Regions from separate parts of the Micromonospora sp. CPCC 205546 genome, predicted to be linked through region 2. Evidence: riboswitches for the same ligand, from Rfam matches in the RefSeq annotation. Region 2 holds a riboswitch; each other region holds the start of a gene.
The links. Region 2 has a riboswitch for cobalamin ahead of cobN (cobaltochelatase subunit CobN). Riboswitches for the same ligand answer to the same signal wherever they lie in the genome.
Positions count from the first base shown of each region.

Region 1: it holds a riboswitch for cobalamin, as region 2 does, so the genes downstream of both, bluB (5,6-dimethylbenzimidazole synthase) here and cobN (cobaltochelatase subunit CobN) in region 2, are expected to answer to the same signal.
Region 3: it holds a riboswitch for cobalamin, as region 2 does, so the genes downstream of both, V6U77_RS04130 (ABC transporter substrate-binding protein) here and cobN (cobaltochelatase subunit CobN) in region 2, are expected to answer to the same signal.

Region 1 covers NZ_JBAKHL010000004.1:265,957-271,419, reverse strand. The annotation lists gene V6U77_RS03315 (TadE/TadG family type IV pilus assembly protein) at 1-102, shown strand, start outside; gene V6U77_RS03310 (pilus assembly protein TadG-related protein) at 99-530, shown strand; partial or broken gene V6U77_RS03305 (LysM peptidoglycan-binding domain-containing protein) at 546-1,550, shown strand; gene V6U77_RS03300 (Rieske 2Fe-2S domain-containing protein) at 1,999-2,850, opposite strand; gene bluB (5,6-dimethylbenzimidazole synthase) at 2,957-3,580, opposite strand; cobalamin riboswitch at 3,631-3,805, opposite strand; gene V6U77_RS03290 (EamA family transporter) at 3,928-4,845, shown strand; gene V6U77_RS03285 (crotonase/enoyl-CoA hydratase family protein) at 4,888-5,463, shown strand, end outside.
Region 2 covers NZ_JBAKHL010000006.1:18,387-23,849, reverse strand. The annotation lists gene V6U77_RS04995 (MFS transporter) at 1-1,253, shown strand, start outside; cobalamin riboswitch at 1,872-2,001, shown strand; gene cobN (cobaltochelatase subunit CobN) at 2,423-5,463, shown strand, end outside.
Region 3 covers NZ_JBAKHL010000005.1:73,343-78,805, forward strand. The annotation lists gene V6U77_RS04125 (FecCD family ABC transporter permease) at 1-503, opposite strand, end outside; gene V6U77_RS04130 (ABC transporter substrate-binding protein) at 509-1,522, opposite strand; cobalamin riboswitch at 1,552-1,732, opposite strand; gene V6U77_RS04135 (ABC transporter ATP-binding protein) at 1,808-2,479, opposite strand; gene V6U77_RS04140 (ABC transporter ATP-binding protein) at 2,479-3,603, opposite strand; gene V6U77_RS04145 (ABC transporter permease) at 3,600-4,469, opposite strand; gene V6U77_RS04150 (ABC transporter permease) at 4,462-5,463, opposite strand, start outside.

The DNA of each region.
Region 1 (5,463 bases), on a different contig from region 2:
TACGGGGACCTGCACCTTTCCGTCCTGCCGTCGATGCCGGCCGGCGACCGCGTGTCGGCGAGCTTCACGTCGCCGCTGGACCGCTACCGGAGCCGGGGATGACCGCCCTCGCCGGCCGGCACGACCACGGCCGGGTGAGCATCTTCCTGGCGGTGGCGATGGTCGGCATCCTCGCCGTCATCGGCATGGCCGTCGACGGTGCGGGTCAGCTGCGCACCCTGCAGCGGGCCGACAACCTCGCCGCCGAGGCCGCCCGCACCGGCGGCCAGGCCATCGACCGGGCCACCGCCATCGCCGGCGGGCCGCCCCGGATCAACCGTCCCCAGGCCCGCCGGGCCGTCGCCGACTACCTGGCCGCCGCCGGCGCCGCCAGCCACACCGTCAGCTTCCCGGTCGTCAACGGGGAGACCCGGGTCCGGGTACGCGTCACCGTCACGCACCGCAGATCGCTGCTCGGCCTGTTCGGCTTCGACGGGACCGTCACCGTCTCCGGCGAGGCGACCGCGCGGCCGCTCACCGGGGCACCGTAGGAAGGGAAGGCAGCCATGGCCGCATCGGGTCGTTCCGCCGTACGGCGGACCGGACGCATCCTGACCGGGTCCGGCGCGCTCGTCGTGCTCTGCGCGGTGCTGGTCGGCGCGCCGGTGGCGCTGCTCGCCCTCGCCGGCAACCCGTTGCCCGACCACCTGCCCACCGTCGCGGAGATTGGCTCGACGCTGACCAGCCGCGACGACGGGCGGCTCTTCCTGCGGGCGCTGGCGCTGGCCGGCTGGTTCGGCTGGGCCACCTTCGCCTTCTCGGTGCTGGTCGAGCTCTGCGCGCAGGCGCTGCGCCGGCCCGCGCCCCGGCTGCCGGGGATCAGTCGCCAGCAGCGGGCCGCCGCCGCGCTGATCGGTTCGGTCGCGCTGATCCTCGCGGCCAGCCCGGCGGCGAGCGCGGCGACGGCGATGACCGGCCCGTACGCCCTGCCGGCCGCAGCGACCACGGCCACGCAGCCGGCTGTCGCGGAGGCCGCCTGGCCGGGCCCGACCGACCCGGGCGACGGCGTGGCCGTCTACCGGGTGGTCCGGGGCGACCACCTGGGCGCCGTCGCCCAGCGCTACCTGGACGGGTTCGCCGACTACCGGGACCTGGCCGAACTGAACCGGCTCGGCGACCCCGACCGGATCCACCCGGGTCAACTGCTGAAGCTTCCCGGGGACGCCGAGGACCGGGGTGCCCGCCGGCACGCCAACGGTCGCCTCGTCGCCCGCCCGACCCCGCCCGCGCCCGCCCGGCCGGCCCCGCAGCCGGTGCCCGGGAAGGTCGCTCCCGAGCGGGCGACGCCGCCACCGGCCGCCGAGGCCCCGGTGCCGCCACCGGCGCAGAAGGGCGCCGGTCAGGCCCCGACGCTGACGGTGGGAGCCGCCCGGGCCGGCGAGCCCGACCGGGTGAACCGGCCCCTCGCGGTCTCCGCGGTCCTGGCGGTGGCGAGCATCGTCGGCGCGCAGATCGGCGCGGTCCTGGGCCTACGCCGCCGACCGGGTTACGTACCGGCCGGGGCGGCACGGGCCACGGCCGCCGCGCGCCGTGGCACCACCGCGCGCCGTGGCACCACGACCGGGCGCGGCGCGGGTCGCCGGGACACCGGCACCACCCCGCGCGGCAGCGCGATCGGAGCCGACCGGAGCGGTACTGACACCGACGACCGGGAACCCGCACACCCGACCGGTCACGGCTCCGCGTCCCCGGGCGGCAACGAGCGCGCGGGCGCGCCCCTCCCCGGCACGGCCCCCGGCACCCACGACGGCGGGCTGGCCGGCCACGACCGGTCACACCCGCACCCGACCCGCGACACCCCGATCGGCCGTCACCGCCGCCTCTGACCACACCCCCGCTCGGGTGATCAAGAGGTTCGGGCACGGCAGGAGATCGAACCCGACCCGAACCTCTTGATCGACAGCGGAAGCCGGGACCGGAGAGCGCCGGGTCGGGGAACGTTGGGTTGGAGCGCGCCCGTCAGGGGAGGCGGGTCTCCAGGACGCCGTCGACGACGCGGGTCGGCAGGACCTGCTGGTCGTTGCCGGACGGGCCGTGCACGACCTCGCCCCCGTTGAGGCGGAACGCGCTGCCGTGCCACGGGCACACCACGCACGCGTGCCCGTCGATCTCCTGCACCTCGCCCTCGCCCAGCGGGCCGCTCTGGTGCGGACAGCGCTCCAGCATGACGGTGACCTCGTCGCCGTGCCGGTAGAGGATCACCGAGACGTCGTCGACCTCCCGCGTGATCAGCTGCCGCTCCGGCAGGGCGGACATGTCGGCGATGGAGTGCCAGCCGTCGCTCATCCGGTGCAGCTCGGAGATGCTCTGGTTGACCTGCGCGCCCTGCTTGTACGCCAGGTGCCCGCCGATGTAGGCCCCCATGCTCGCGGCGCCCAGCCCGAGGAAGCCGAGCGTCCGGCCGAGGTTGTGCCGGCCGGCCATCCGGGCGGCCACCGAGCCGGCGTAGAACGCCAGGCCGACGCTGTTGGACGCGGCGTGCACCAGGCCGACGCGGCGCTGGTCACGGGCCAGGGCCGCCCAGTCGTTGAGGCCGGCGACCGCGGCCGGGAGGGCGCTGACGGTGCCCACCGCGCACAGGGTGGTGGCGGCCCGGCGCTGCCCCGGCATGAGGTCCAGCACCGCCGTGCTGATCCACGCGCCGACCGGCACCTGCACCATCGCCGGATGCAGCGGATGGCCCAGCCAGACGCCGTGCAGCAGGTCGCGGACCCGCTGCGGTCGGAGGGTGGCCTGGACGGCGCGCTGCAACCGGTCGCCGACCCGGTCCAGACCGGATGCCTGCTCGATCTTCGTCAAGAGTGCTCGCACCCGTACCGACTTCCCGGCAGGAGCCGTCGCAAACCGGGCGGCGGTGACGGATCCGCAGCGGTACGTGATCAGGGCCCCGCCGGCCCGTAACGGGACGCCCCGCCGGTCAGCGTGCCGACCAGCGGTCGTGGTGGATCGCGTCGGCCAGTGGGCGTTTCTGCCGCCAGCCGTGCCGGGCCAGGTCCGGTACGGACTCGAAGTGGGTGACCGGCCCGAGGCAGAGCCACGCCACCGGTCGGATCCCGTCGGGGATGCCGAGCAGCTCGGCGAGCCACGGCTCCCGGTAGAACGACACCCAGCCCACCCCGAGCCCCTCGGCGGTCGCGGCGAGCCAGAGGTTCTCGATGGCGAGGCAGGTCGAGTAGAGCCCGGTGTCGGCGATGGCGTGCCGGCCGAGTACGGCGGGGCCGCCCCGGGCCTGGTCGTGGGTGACCACCACCGACAGGGTCGACTCCAGGACCCCGTCGATCTTGATGCGGGCGAACCGCTCGGCCGCCTCCCCGTCGAGCGTCGCCGCGAAGGCGTCCCGCTCGGTGTGGACGTGCTCGTGGAACCGGCGACGCAGCTCCGGGTCGCGCACCACGACGAAGTCCCAGGGCTGCGAGTAGCCGACGCTCGGCGCGGCGTGCGCCGCCGACAGCACCCGGTGCAGCGTCTCCTCCGGCACCGGCGCGCCGGTGAACTGGGCGCGTACGTCCCGGCGGCGGTGGATGACGTCGTACAGATCCAAGGCAGGCTCCCGCTGCGCTCGGCCCACGCCACACCGGACGCGGGCACCGGACGCGAGGCCGGTCTTCGGACTCCCGGATCGACGCCTGGCCGTCCGCCTTCCCGGCCCGGGCGGGCCAGTGGCTGCGCGTACGCGTGGACGGTGGCTCCCCGGTCACCGCGGCGGGCCCGTGCCGGATTCGCACCGGCTTCCCGATTCTCCCCGCTCGCGCGGGGCACCTCACATGATCGTGCCGTCGGGGATGCTAGCGCCGCCCGGCCCGCCCCGGCCCGGCGGGCCGCGCGGCGCGCCCACAGGCAGTGGAAATCCGGTCGCGGGCCGCGCGTTCCGGGACCACTGTGGTCCGGGTGTACGCACTCTCCTCCCGCCCGCTGCCGGCCGGTCGACCGGCGACCCGACTGACCCTCGCGCTGGGGCAGCCCCGGGCCGTGCCGCCCCCGCTGCTGATGCTGCTCGGCATGCTCTCCACCCAGGTCGGGGCGGCCGTCGCCAAGCAGCTCTTCGGCAGCACCAGCGCGGGCGGCACCACCACCCTGCGGCTCGGCTTCGCCGCGCTCGTCCTGCTGGTCCTGGTCCGGCCGGGGCTGCGCCTGGGCTGGCGTACCGCCGGTCTGGTCGGGGCGTTCGGGCTGGCCCTGGCGGTGATGAACCTCGCCTTCTACGCGGCCCTGGAACGGGTGCCGCTCGGCGTCGCGGTCACCATCGGCTTCGCCGGGCCGCTGCTGGTGTCGCTCGCCGGCAGCCGCCGGCCCGCCGACGTGGCGTGGGCGGGGCTGGCCGGCGGCGGGGTGCTGCTGATCAGCGGGCTCGGCGGGACGGGGGTGGACCGGCTGGGGCTGCTGTGCTGCGTGGCCGTCGCGGTCGGCTGGGCCGGCTACGTCCTGCTCGGCAAGGCGGTCAGCGCCCGGGTGCCGGGCAGCCGGGGCCTCGCGCTGGGGATGGCCGTCGCCGCGCTGGCCGTGCTGCCGTTCGGGGTCTCCGGCAGCGGTACGGCCCTGCTCGACCCGTGGACCCTCGCGCTGGGCGCGGCGGTGGCGCTGCTGTCGTCGGTGCTGCCGTACTCGGCGGAGATGGCGGCGCTGCGGCGGATGCCGGCCCGGGTCTTCGCGATCCTGCTCAGCCTGGAGCCGGCGATCGGCGCGCTGGTCGGGCTGGTCCTGCTGGGCGAGCTGCTGGCCTGGACGCAGGCGGCCGGGGTGGCCTGTGTGGTCGGCGCCGCGCTGGGCGCCACCCTGGTCCGCCCGGCCCGACCCGCCGCGCGCTGACGCCCCTGGCGCCGCCGGCACCGCCGGGGGCATGCTGTCGGGATGGGGGTACGCGTCGAACGCGCCGCGGCGGTGACCACGGTGATCCTGGACCGCCCGGCGGCCCGCAACGCGGTCGACGGGCCGACGGCCCGGGCGCTGGCCGACGCCTTCCGCGCCTTCGAGGCCGATCCCGACGCCTGCGTGGCCGTGCTCTGGGGGGCCGGCGGCACGTTCTGCGCCGGGGCCGACCTGAAGGCCATCGGCACCCCGAGCGGCAACCGGGTCGAGGCGCAGGGGGACGGCCCGATGGGTCCGACCCGGATGACGCTGGGCAAGCCGGTGATCGCCGCGATCTCCGGTCACGCGGTGGCCGGCGGGTTGGAGCTGGCGCTCTGGTGCGACCTGCGGGTCGCCGAGTCCGACGCGGTGCTCGGGGTGTTCTGCCGCCGCTGGGGGGTGCCGCTGATCGACGGGGGCACGGTCCGGCTGCCCCGGCTGATCGGCGAGAGCCGGGCGATGGACCTGATCCTCACCGGCCGGCCGGTGCCGGCCGAGGAGGCGTACGCCATGGGGTTGGTCAACCGGCTGGTCGCGCCGGGCGAGTCCCGGGCGGCGGCCGAGCGGCTGGCCGCCGAG
Region 2 (5,463 bases):
TGGCTGATCGGTCCCGGTCGCTGGGCCGTCCCTTCTGGACCTTCTGGACCGCCGCGGCGCTGGCCAACCTGGGCGACGGCATCCGGGTGGCCGCCTTTCCACTGCTCGCCGCCGCGCTGAGCGACAACCCGGTGGCGGTGGCCGCGGTGGCCGCGGCGCAGTTCCTGCCGTGGCTGGTCACCGGCCTGCTGGCCGGCGCGCTGGCCGACCGTCGGGCGGCCCGTGCGCTGATCGCCGCCGCCGACGCCGGCCGCGTCGTGGTGCTGGCGGTGGTGGCCGTGGCCGTGGTGACAGGCGTGGCCTCGGTGGCGCTCGTGGTCGCCGCCGCCTTCCTGCTCGGTGTCGGCGAGACCCTGCGCGACACCGCCGCCCAGACCGCGATCCCCCGACTGGTGGACGACGCGCAGCTGGAGCGAGCCAACGGCCGGCTGGTGGCGGGTGAGATCGTGGGCAACGAGTTCGTCGGTCCGCCGGTCGGGGCGATGCTGTTCGTCGTCGGCGCGGCGCTGCCCTTCGCCGTCAACGGCGCCTCGCTCGCGCTGGCCGTCATGCTCGTGCTGTCCCTGCCGCTGAGTCTGGCCCGCCCTGGCCCGGGCCCGGGACGGTCGGGCGCCGACAGGGACGGGAGGAGCGCCGCCGTCGACCCGGCCAGGCGCGGGGCGCTCGCCGGGCTGCGGTGGCTGGCCCGGCAGCCCGTGCTCCGTACGCTGGTGGTCGTCGGCGCGGCGGTCGCCGCCGCGGACAGCGCCTGGTTCGCGATCTTCGTGCTGTACGCGCGGCAGAGCCTCGGTCTCGGCGCGCTCGGCTTCGGCCTGCTGCTGGCGACCGGCGCGGCCGGCGGGCTCGCCGGCTCCCTCGTCGCCGACCGGCTGATCGGCCGGCTCCGGCACCGTGCCGTGCTGACCTGGTCGATGGCGGTCACGGCCGGGACGCCGGCCCTCCTGGCCGTCGCGCCGCACCGGATCGCCGCGGTGGCGGTCGTCGTCACCACCAGCGCGTCGTTCGCGGTCCTCAACGTGGCCGCGCTGTCGGTCCGGCAACGCCTCGTGCCCGGCGACCTGCTCGGTCGGGTGGTCGCCGCCTCCCGGATGCTCTCCTACGGCTGCGCCGCGCTCGGGGCGCTCGCCGGCGGGGCGCTGGCCGCCGGCCTGGGCATGCGGGCACCCTTCCTGTTCAGCGCGACGGTGGCGGTCGCCGCGACCGCCGCCTGGTACGTCGCGTCCCGCCCCGCCGCGTCGGGTGACCCGGCCTGACAGGGGGAGGACGCCCGCCGTCAGGCGCGCTCGCGGCGCCCGAGTCGGACGAGCCGCGCCACGAGCACGGCGGTGGACCCCAGCGTCGACGGGGTGACCCGGCGGGAGCGGGAGGTGTTGACGTTGATCACCCGGGGGATGTCCAGCGCCGAGATCGAGCGGCACCCGCACCTCAGCCGGGGGCACCGTGAGGACGCACATCGGCCGGTTGCTGACGAAGCTGGCCGCCCCCGACCGGGCGCAACTGGTCACCGCGGGCTACGAATCGGGGCTCGCCGACCGGTGAGCCGACGTCGACCGTGGTCGAGGTCCCCGTCATCACGTCGGGCGGGCGGGGACGGTTCCCGGCCGCCGTAGCCTGCCTGCTGGGGAGCGGAACGGCGCGCGGGCGCCGGGGTGCGCGCACGTGCCGGGACGCCCGGCGCGTGCGCGTTCCGGGGCCACCGTCGCCGTATTCGGCGGCCCGGACATGACATTGGCCGACGACAATGTGAAAGGCGTTCCCGAATGAACGGCCTGATCGTTCCTCGTCGATCGATGCGAGGCGTCGTGGGTCGGGGTGGGGTGGCGTTGACCGGCGGCCCGGGGTGTGGCAGCATTCGCGGCCTGACGGCAGTGAAGGAAGCCGGTGCGATTCCGGCGCGGTCCCGCCACTGTCACCGGGGAGCGATCCCCCCTCGTGAGTCACGACCGTGCGTGCGCGGTTGGAAGGCCGGGGGAGAGCGTCGATCCGGGAGCCAGGATACTTCGGCCGTCGGAGTGACCCCAGGGCGTGGACACCCGAGGAGGACCCGATGACGCACCGCGTCTCCCCCATCGACGATCATCGTCGCATCGTGCCCGGCCGTGACGGCGGCTGCGCGCCCGGCGGCCGCTCCGCAGGCGGCCGCATCCCCGCACCGCCGGTCGGCCGGCCCGCCACGCACCCCACGGCCCGAACCGCGCCCGCCGTCGGTCGCCCGGCACCCGGGCGCTCCCGCACCGTGACCGGCCGGGTCGCTCCCGGGCGCGCCCTCGCCGCCTGCCGCTGACGCCAGCGCCGCGCCGCCCGACCCCGCCGGTGAGCCGGTGAGCCGGCCACCGGCGCGTCGTACCCGCTGAACCGCGCCCATCCCCGCATCGCCCGGTCGTCCCCGCGTCGACCCGGGCGTCACTCTCCGGAGCCGTCCGTGCGCATCCTGCTGCTCTCCACCGCCGACACCGACCTGCTGGCCGCCCGCGCCAGCGACGCCGACTACCGGCTGGCGAACCCCGCCCGCGTCGCCGCTGACGCCGTGCCGGGCCTGCTCGACGGCGTCGACCTCGCCGTCGTACGCCTGCTCGGCGGCCGGCAGGCGTGGCCGGACGGGCTGGCCGCGGTGCTGGCCTCCGGCGTGCCGACGGTCGTGCTCGGCGGCGAGAACGTGCCGGACGCGGAGCTGATGGCGGCCTCCACCGTGGCCTCCGGGGTGGCGACCCAGGCCCTGACCTACCTGGTCGAGGGCGGGCCGGAGAACCTCGCCCAGCTCGCCCGGTTCCTCTCCGACACGGTGCTGCTCACCGGTGAGGGATTCGACGCGCCCACGCGCACCCCGACGTACGGCATCCACGGGGAGCGAACCGCGCGGCCGGACCGGCCGACCGTCGGCATCGTCTTCTACCGGGCGCACGCCCTGGCCGGGAACACCGGGTTCGTCGACGTCCTCGCCGACGCGGTCGACGCGGCCGGCGGCGACCCGCTGCCCATCTACTGCGGCTCGCTGCGCGGCCTGACCGCCGGCGCGGGGCCGCTCGGGCTCTTCGCCCGCTGCGACGCCCTGCTGGTCACCGTGCTCGCCGCCGGCGGCACGGTCGCCGCCGACGCCTCCGGCGGAGGCGACGAGGACGCCTGGGACGTGGGCGCGCTCGCCGCCCTGGACGTGCCGGTGATCCAGGCGCTCTGCCTGACCAGCACCCGGGAGCAGTGGGCCGGCAGCGACGCCGGGCTCTCCCCGCTGGACGCCGCGATGCAGGTGGCGATCCCCGAGTTCGACGGCCGGATCGTCACCGTGCCGTTCTCGTTCAAGAAGATCGACGCCGACGGGCTCTCCACCTACGCGGCCGACCCGGAGCGGGCCGCCCGGGTGGCCGGCATCGCCGTGCGGCACGCCCGGCTGCGGCACGTGCCGCAGGCCGACAAGCGGCTCGCCGTGGTGCTCAGCTCCTACCCGACGAAGCACTCCCGGGTCGGCAACGCCGTCGGCCTGGACACCCCCGCCTCGGCGGTGCGGCTGCTCGCCGCCCTCGCGAAGGCCGGCTACGACCTCGGCGACGCCCCGGCACCCGACGACGGCGACGCGCTCATCCACGCCCTCATCGCCGCCGGCGGCCACGACGTCGAGTGGCTCACCCAGGAACAGCTCGGCGCCGCCGAGGCGCGGGTGCCGGGCGAGACGTACCGGCGCTGGTTCGCGCAGGTGCCGGCGGAGCTGCGGGAACGGATGCTCGCCCACTGGGGCGAGCCGCCCGGCGGGCTCTACACCGACGGCGGCGACATCGTGCTCGCCGGGCTGCGCTTCGGCAACGTGGTGCTGCTGATCCAGCCGCCACGCGGCTTCGGGGAGAACCCGATCGCGATCTACCACGACCCGGACCTGCCGCCCAGCCATCACTACCTGGCCGCGTACCGCTGGCTGGCCGCGCCCGTGGACGACGGCGGGTTCGGCGCGGACGCCGTGGTGCACCTGGGCAAGCACGGCACCCTGGAGTGGCTGCCCGGCAAGGGCCTCGGGCTGGCCGCCGGCTGCGCCCCCGACGCCGTCCTCGGCGACCTGCCGCTGGTCTACCCGTTCATCGTCAACGACCCCGGGGAGGGCACGCAGGCCAAGCGGCGCGCGCACGCCGTGGTCGTCGACCACCTGGTGCCGCCGATGGCCCGCGCCGAGACGTACGGCGAGCTGGCGAAGCTGGAGCAGCTGCTCGACGAGTACGCCACCGTGCAGGCCCTCGACCCGGCCAAGGTGCCGACCCTGCGGGCCCAGATCTGGGAGCTGGTACGCGCCGCCGAGCTGCACCACGACCTGCACGCCGAGCGGATGCCCGACGCCGACGACTTCGACGACTTCGTGCTGCACCTCGACGGCTACCTGTGCGAGGTCAAGGACGTGCAGATCCGCGACGGCCTGCACGTGCTCGCCGCCGCGCCCACCGGCGAGGCCCGGGTCAACCTCGTGCTCGCCGTGCTGCGCGCCCCGCAGGTCTGGGGCGGCGCCCGCGCGCTGCCCGGCCTGCGGCAGGCGCTGGCCGGCGCGTACGGGCTGGACGAGCAGGCGCTGCTCGCCGAGCCGGGCCGGCGGCTCACCGTGCCCGAGGCGCTGACCGAGACCGTGGACGGGCCGGGCGTGACCGCCGCCGACGCGGTCGACCTGATCGAGGCCCTGGCCCGTCGGCTGGTCGTCGGCATGGAGACCCTCGGCTGGGACGCCGACGCGGTCGACGCGGTGGTCGAGGAGGTGGCCGGGCGGGCCGTGCCGGATGCCGCCGCGGTGCTCCGCTTCGCCGCCACCGAGCTGGTGCCCCGGCTGGACCGTACGACCGACGAGATCGACCGGGTGGTGGGCGCGCTCGACGGGCGGTTCGTGCCGCCCGGCCCGTCCGGCTCGCCCACCCGGGGGCTGGTCAACGTGCTCCCCACCGGCCGCAACTTCTACTCCGTCGACCCGAAGGCCGTCCCGAGCCGCAACGCCTGGGACGTCGGCGTGGCCCTGGCCGACTCGCTGCTCGCCCGGCACCTCGCCGACACCGGGGAGTACCCGCGCTCGGTGGGGCTCACCGTCTGGGGCACCAGCGCCATGCGCACCCAGGGCGACGACATCGCCGAGGTGCTCGCCCTGCTCGGCTGCCGCCCGACGTGGGACGACCGGTCCCGCCGGGTCACCGGCGTCGAGGTGGTGCCGACGGCGGAGCTGGGCCGGCCCCGCATCGACGTGACCGTGCGTATCTCCGGCTTCTTCCGCGACGCCTTCCCGCACGTGGTCGCGCTCATCGACGACGCCGTACGGCTGGTGGCCGCCCTCGACGAGCCCGCCGAGGAGAACTTCGTGCGGGCGCACGTCGCCGCCGACCTCGCCGAGCACGGCGACGAGCGGCGGGCCACCGCCCGCGTCTTCGGCTCGAAGCCGGGCGCGTACGGTGCCGGGCTGCTGCCGCTGATCGACGCCCGCAACTGGCGCAGCGACGCCGACCTCGCCGA
Region 3 (5,463 bases), on a different contig from region 2:
CCCCCGGTGAGCGCGGCGACCCCACCGCCGAAGCCCAGGACGAGGACCGCGACCGCGCCGAGCGACGCCCCGGAGGAGACCCCCAGCAGGTACGGGTCGGCGAGCGGGTTGCGGGTGACGGTCTGCATCACCGCGCCGACGGCCGCCAGCCCGCCCCCCACGGCGGCGGCCCCCAGCACCCGGGGCAGGCGCAGCCGCCAGACGATGTGCTCGCGCAGCAGCGGCACCTCCGCGTGCGGGAGTCCCAGGCGGTCGGCCACGACCGACCAGACCGCCCACACGGGGATGTCGGCCGGCCCGACGGTGACGGCCACGCCGATCGACACGACCAGACCCGCCAGCAGGGCCACCAGCAGCGCCGCCAGGCCGACCGGGTGCGCCGCGCGGAACCCGGCGTGACGCACGGCTCCGGGGCCGCCTGGCCGGGCCGGGGCGGCGGCGGGGCCACCGGTCCGGTCGGCGGCGGCGGGCCGGGTCGGGTCGGCGGCGGTGCGGCGGACCACGGCGGTCAGCGGTCCGCCCCGGCGGGGAGCTGCGCCACGCCCGCGGCCAGCGCCTCGACGCCGAGCACGACGCGTACCCCGGCGGAGGTGGACGAGAACGGGATGACGACGAAGCGTTGCCCGGCCACGGCGGGCAGGTCCTTCAGGCTGGGATGCCGGGCCAGGAAGGCCCGCTTCGCGGCGGCCGGGTCCCAGCCCGCGTCGACCAGCACGATCGCGCCGGGATCGCGGTCCACGACCGACTCCCAACTGGTGTCGGCCCAGCCGCCGGAGAGGTCGCCGAACGCGTTGCGTACCCCGACCGCCGACATGATCATTCCGGGGCTGCCGCAGCAGGCCCCCACGCTGGGGGCGTCGCTGCCGGCGTCCCACCAGAGCACCGACACGTCCCGCGCGGCGCCGACGCGGGCGACGGCCGTGGCGACGCGGGCCCGCTGGTCGGCGATGAGCTTCTCGGCCCGCTCCGGCACCCCGAAGACGGCCGCCACGTCCCGGATCTCGGCGAACACGTCCTCGACGGTCAGCTTCGCCGGCCGGTGCTGCTTGGGGCACCCCGCCGGCGAGAGGTACGTGTCGACGCCGAGTGCCGCCAGCGCGGCACGGTCGCCGACCCCCTCGTCGCCGAAGGCGCTGTGGAACGAGGCGTAGACGAAGTCCGGCGCCGCCTCCAGCAGCTTCTCCTTCGCCGGGTACTTGTCCGACAGCACCGGCACGGCGGCGTACGCGGCCGCGTGCTCGGGCAGGATCGCGTCGTCCAGGTACGCCGTGCCGGCCATGCGGTCGCCGAGGCCGAGGGCCAGCATGATCTCCGTGGCGGGCTGGTTCAGCGTCACCGCGCGCTCGGGCGGGGCGGCGACGCTGACCGGCGTACCGCAGTTGGTCAGCGTGACGGGGGCAGCCGACGGCGACGCCGTCGTGGCCGGATCGTCCGTGGCGCAGCCGCCGAGCAGGACGACGAGAACGGACAGGGGCGCGGCAACGCGCCGGGACAGGGTGGACCGCACAGCGCGCACGCGCATCGGGACCGCCTTCCAACACCTCGTGGACGGGTCATCGCTGTGCCGTGGCCGGTCTCCTGGCTGACGGGAGGTGCGTCCGTGGCCGGCCTTCCCAGGCGCATGGCGCCCAGTGACCTCGTACGACGAGGGCCGCGAACTTCCCGATCACAGTGGCGAGGGCCGCACCGGTCTTGCACCGGCTTCCCGAGCACCACGGCAGGGTCACCCTAGCGGCCGGCCCGCCCGGAAGTCACGGTGACGAACACCATGAGGGACGGTCGCGCCCCCGGGCGGTCGCCGGCGCGGTCAGGACCGGGGCGCAGACGGCAGGTCGACCACCCGGGTGGCCCAGCGGGCCATCAGCGCCGGGTCGTGGGTGATGAGCAGGACCCCGGCGGCGTGCTGCCGCTGGTAGTCGGTGACGACGGCCGCAAGGTGCGCCTGGGTGGAGGCGTCGAGCATGGCGGTGGCCTCGTCGCAGAGCAGGTAGTCCGGCCGGTGCACGAGGGCGCGGGCGAGGCAGGCACGTTGCAGCTGCCCGTCGCTGACGGCGTGGGGGCGGCGGGCCAGCAGGTCGGGCGTGAGGCCGACGAGGTCGGCCAGCTCCGCCGCCCGGGCCCGCGCCTGCGCCTCGGGCGTGCCGGTGGCGCGCAGCGGTTCGGCGATGATGTCGGCGAGGCCCAGCCGGGGGTCGGTGGCGGCGCGGGGGCTCTGGAACAGGATCGCGACGCGGGTGCGGACGGCGGCGGGCAGCCGGTGCCGGGCGCCCGCCACCCGGTGGCCGTCGAGGGTGACGTGCCCGGCCTCGGGGGCGTGCAGCAGGGCCAGCACCCGGGCGAGGGTGGACTTGCCGCTGCCCGAGGGCCCGCGCAGGCCCACCGTCTCGCCGGGGGCGACGCACAGGTCGACGCCGTCGAGGACGCGCCGGCCGCCGAAGGAGACCGCGACCTCGTGGGCCGCGAGCGCGGTGCTGGTCATCACGGCGCTCCGAGGGTCAGCGGGTGGTGGCAGGCGACCCGGGCCGGGGCGCCCGCAAAGGGCGCGGGCGGGGTGCGGCAGACGTCGGTGGCGCGGTCGCAGCGCGGGGCGAAGGCGCAGCCGGGAGGCAGGTCGGTGAGCATCGGCGGGTGGCCGGGGACAGGCCGGAAGGCCCGCTCGGGCAGGGCGTCGAGCAGGCCGGCGGTGTACGGGTGGGCGGGCGCCGCGAACAACTCGCCCGTCGGCCGCCGTTCCACGATCCGGCTGGCGTACATGACGGCGACCGTGTCGGCGATCCGGCGGGCGGCGGCCAGGTCGTGGGTGATGAGCAGGACCGCGCCGCCGGCGTCACAGCGACGGCGCAGCAGGTCGAGGGTGTGGTCGACCAGCGGCCGGTCGAGGCCGGTGGTGGGTTCGTCGGCGAGCAGCAGCGGCGGATCGGGGGCGAGGGCGAGGGCGGTGGCCAGGCGCTGCGCCATGCCGCCGGAGAGTTCGTGGGGATGGCGGTCGAGGTCGGCGGGGTCGAGGCCGACGTCGGCGGCCACCCGCTCGGCGGCTGCGGGCGCCTCGCGCCGGGTGCGCCCGTGGGCGCGCAGGGTCTCCTCCAGCAGCCGGCGGCCCGTACGCACGGGGTTCAGCGCGGTGGCGGGGCTCTGCGGCACCAGCCCGACCACGCGACCGCGTACGGCGCGGGCGAGGTGGCGCTCGGAGGAGCCGACCAGGTCGTGCTTCTCCCCGGTGGGCGGGCGCAGCCGCGCCTGGCCCGTGACGGTGGCGTTGCCGGGGAGCAGGCCGAGCAGGGCGTGCGCGAGCACCGACTTGCCGCAGCCGGACTCCCCGACGACCGCGAGGAGTTCCCCCGGGTGGACGGTCAGGTGCAGGTCGGTGACGGCCTGCACCACGGCGTCGCGGAGCTGGAAGCGGACGGTGAGCCCGTCGACCTCCAGCAGGCCGGGCCGGCCGTCGCCGGTGCCGGCCGGGCCACCGGAGCCGGCCGCGGTGGCGGTGTCCGGCGCGGTGGCGGTGTACGGCGCGCTGGTGGTGTCCGGCGCGGCGGCGGTGCCGGCCGGGGCGACGCTGGTGGTGCCGGCCGGGACGGGCGCAGGCTCGCGGGTGGTGGTCACAGGTTCAGCTCCGCTCGTACGCGCGGGTCGAGGCGGTCGCGCCAGCGGCCGGTGAGTGCGGCCAGGGCCAGCGTGACGACGACGAGGAGCAGGCCGGGCACGATGCTGGCCCACCAGGCGCCGGTGAGCAGGGACCGTTGCCCGTCGTTGATCATGTTGCCGATCGAGGCCAGGTGCGGGGGCAGTCCCAGGCCGAGGAAGGACAGCGCGGTCTCGTGCCAGACGGCGTGCGGCACCATCAGCGTGGTGGCCAGCGCCAGCCGGGGCAGCACGTGCGGGAGCAGGTGCCGGGTGATCACGCGGGTGCGGCTGGCCCCGCCGGAGATCGCGGCGTCGATGAACGGCCGGGTACGCAGGCTGAGCAGCTCCGAGCGGACGATGCGGGCGGTGGAGAGCCAGTGCGTCAGCCCGATCGACAGGATCACCGCGCCCAGGCTCGGCCGCAGCATCGCGACGATGAAGATGCCCAGCAGCAGGTGCGGCAACGCCGCGATGGTGTCGACCACCCGCATCAGCACGCGGTCGACCCAGCCCCCGAGGGTGCCGGCCACCGCGCCGACGAGCCCGCCGATCACGGTGGCGACGAGCGCGGCGACGGCGCCGACGAGCAGCGAGACCCGCAGGCCGTAGAGGCTGCGGTGGGCCACGTCGCGCCCCAGGTCGTCGGTGCCGGCCGGGTGCGCCCAGGAGGGCGCGAGCCGGGTGCGGGCCAGCTCCACCGCGCTCTCGTCGAGCGGCCAGAGGACGGGGGCGAGCAGGCAGGCCAGGCCCGCGCCGACGAGCACGGCCCAGGCGACGGCGGCACCGGCCCGGCCCGTACGCGGCTTCGGCCGCCGGACCCGGACGGGCAGGGCGAGGTCAGTCATCGAGGCGTACCCGGGGATCGGCGGCGGCGTAGGCGAGGTCGGTGCCCAGGTTCGCGGCCAGCACCACGACGGTGGTGGCCAGGGTCGTGGCGGCCAGCAGCGGGAAGTCGCTGCCCAGCGCGGCCTGGACGGTCACCGCGCCGAGGCCGGGCAGGGAGAACACGGTCTCCACCAGGACGGCGCCGCCGATCAGCTCGGGCAGGTGGGTGCCGACGAGGGTGAGGAACGGCAGCAGCGCGGTACGCAGGGCGTGGCCGAACAGGACCGTGCGGCCGGGCAGGCCCCGGGCCCTGGCGGCGAGGACGTGGTCGTCGCGGAGGCTCTCGGCGACGGTGTCACGGATGAACAGCACGAACCACGGCATCTGGGCGAGCGCCAGCACGCCCACCGGGAGGATCAGGTGCCGGGCCACGTCGGCGGGGTCGGTGCCGGTGGCGGTGATGTCGGTGAGCCCGCCGGCCGGCAGCCACCCGAGGGTGAGTGCGAACAGGGCGATGGCGGCCAGCCCGATCCAGAACACCGGCATCGACTGCACGGCGTACGCGGTGGCGCGCAGCGCCCGGTCGAACCAGCCGCCGCGCCGGTACGCGGCCAGCGTGCCCAGCAGCAGGCTCGCCACGAGGACGAGGGCGAGGGCGGCGCCCACGAGCAGCAGGGTCCAGCCGGCCCGGGCGGCGAGCACGGAGGTGACCGGCTCGTGGCGGCTGGTGGACCAGCCCAGGTCGCCCTGGAGCAGGTTGCCCACCCAGCGCAGGTACTGCACCGGCAGCGGGTCGTCGACGCCCCAGTTGGCGCGGATCTGCGCCAGGTTCTCCTCGCTGGTGGTGAACGCCGCCGCGCCCGCGTACTGCTGGGCGGGGTCGATCGGCGAGGCCGCGCCGAGGGCGAACATGCCGACGCTGGTGGCGGCGAGGATGGGCACGGCCACCAGCAGCCGCCGGCGGACCACCGCGCCGGCGCCCGCCAGCCGGCGCGCACGACGCCGGTCGTCGGG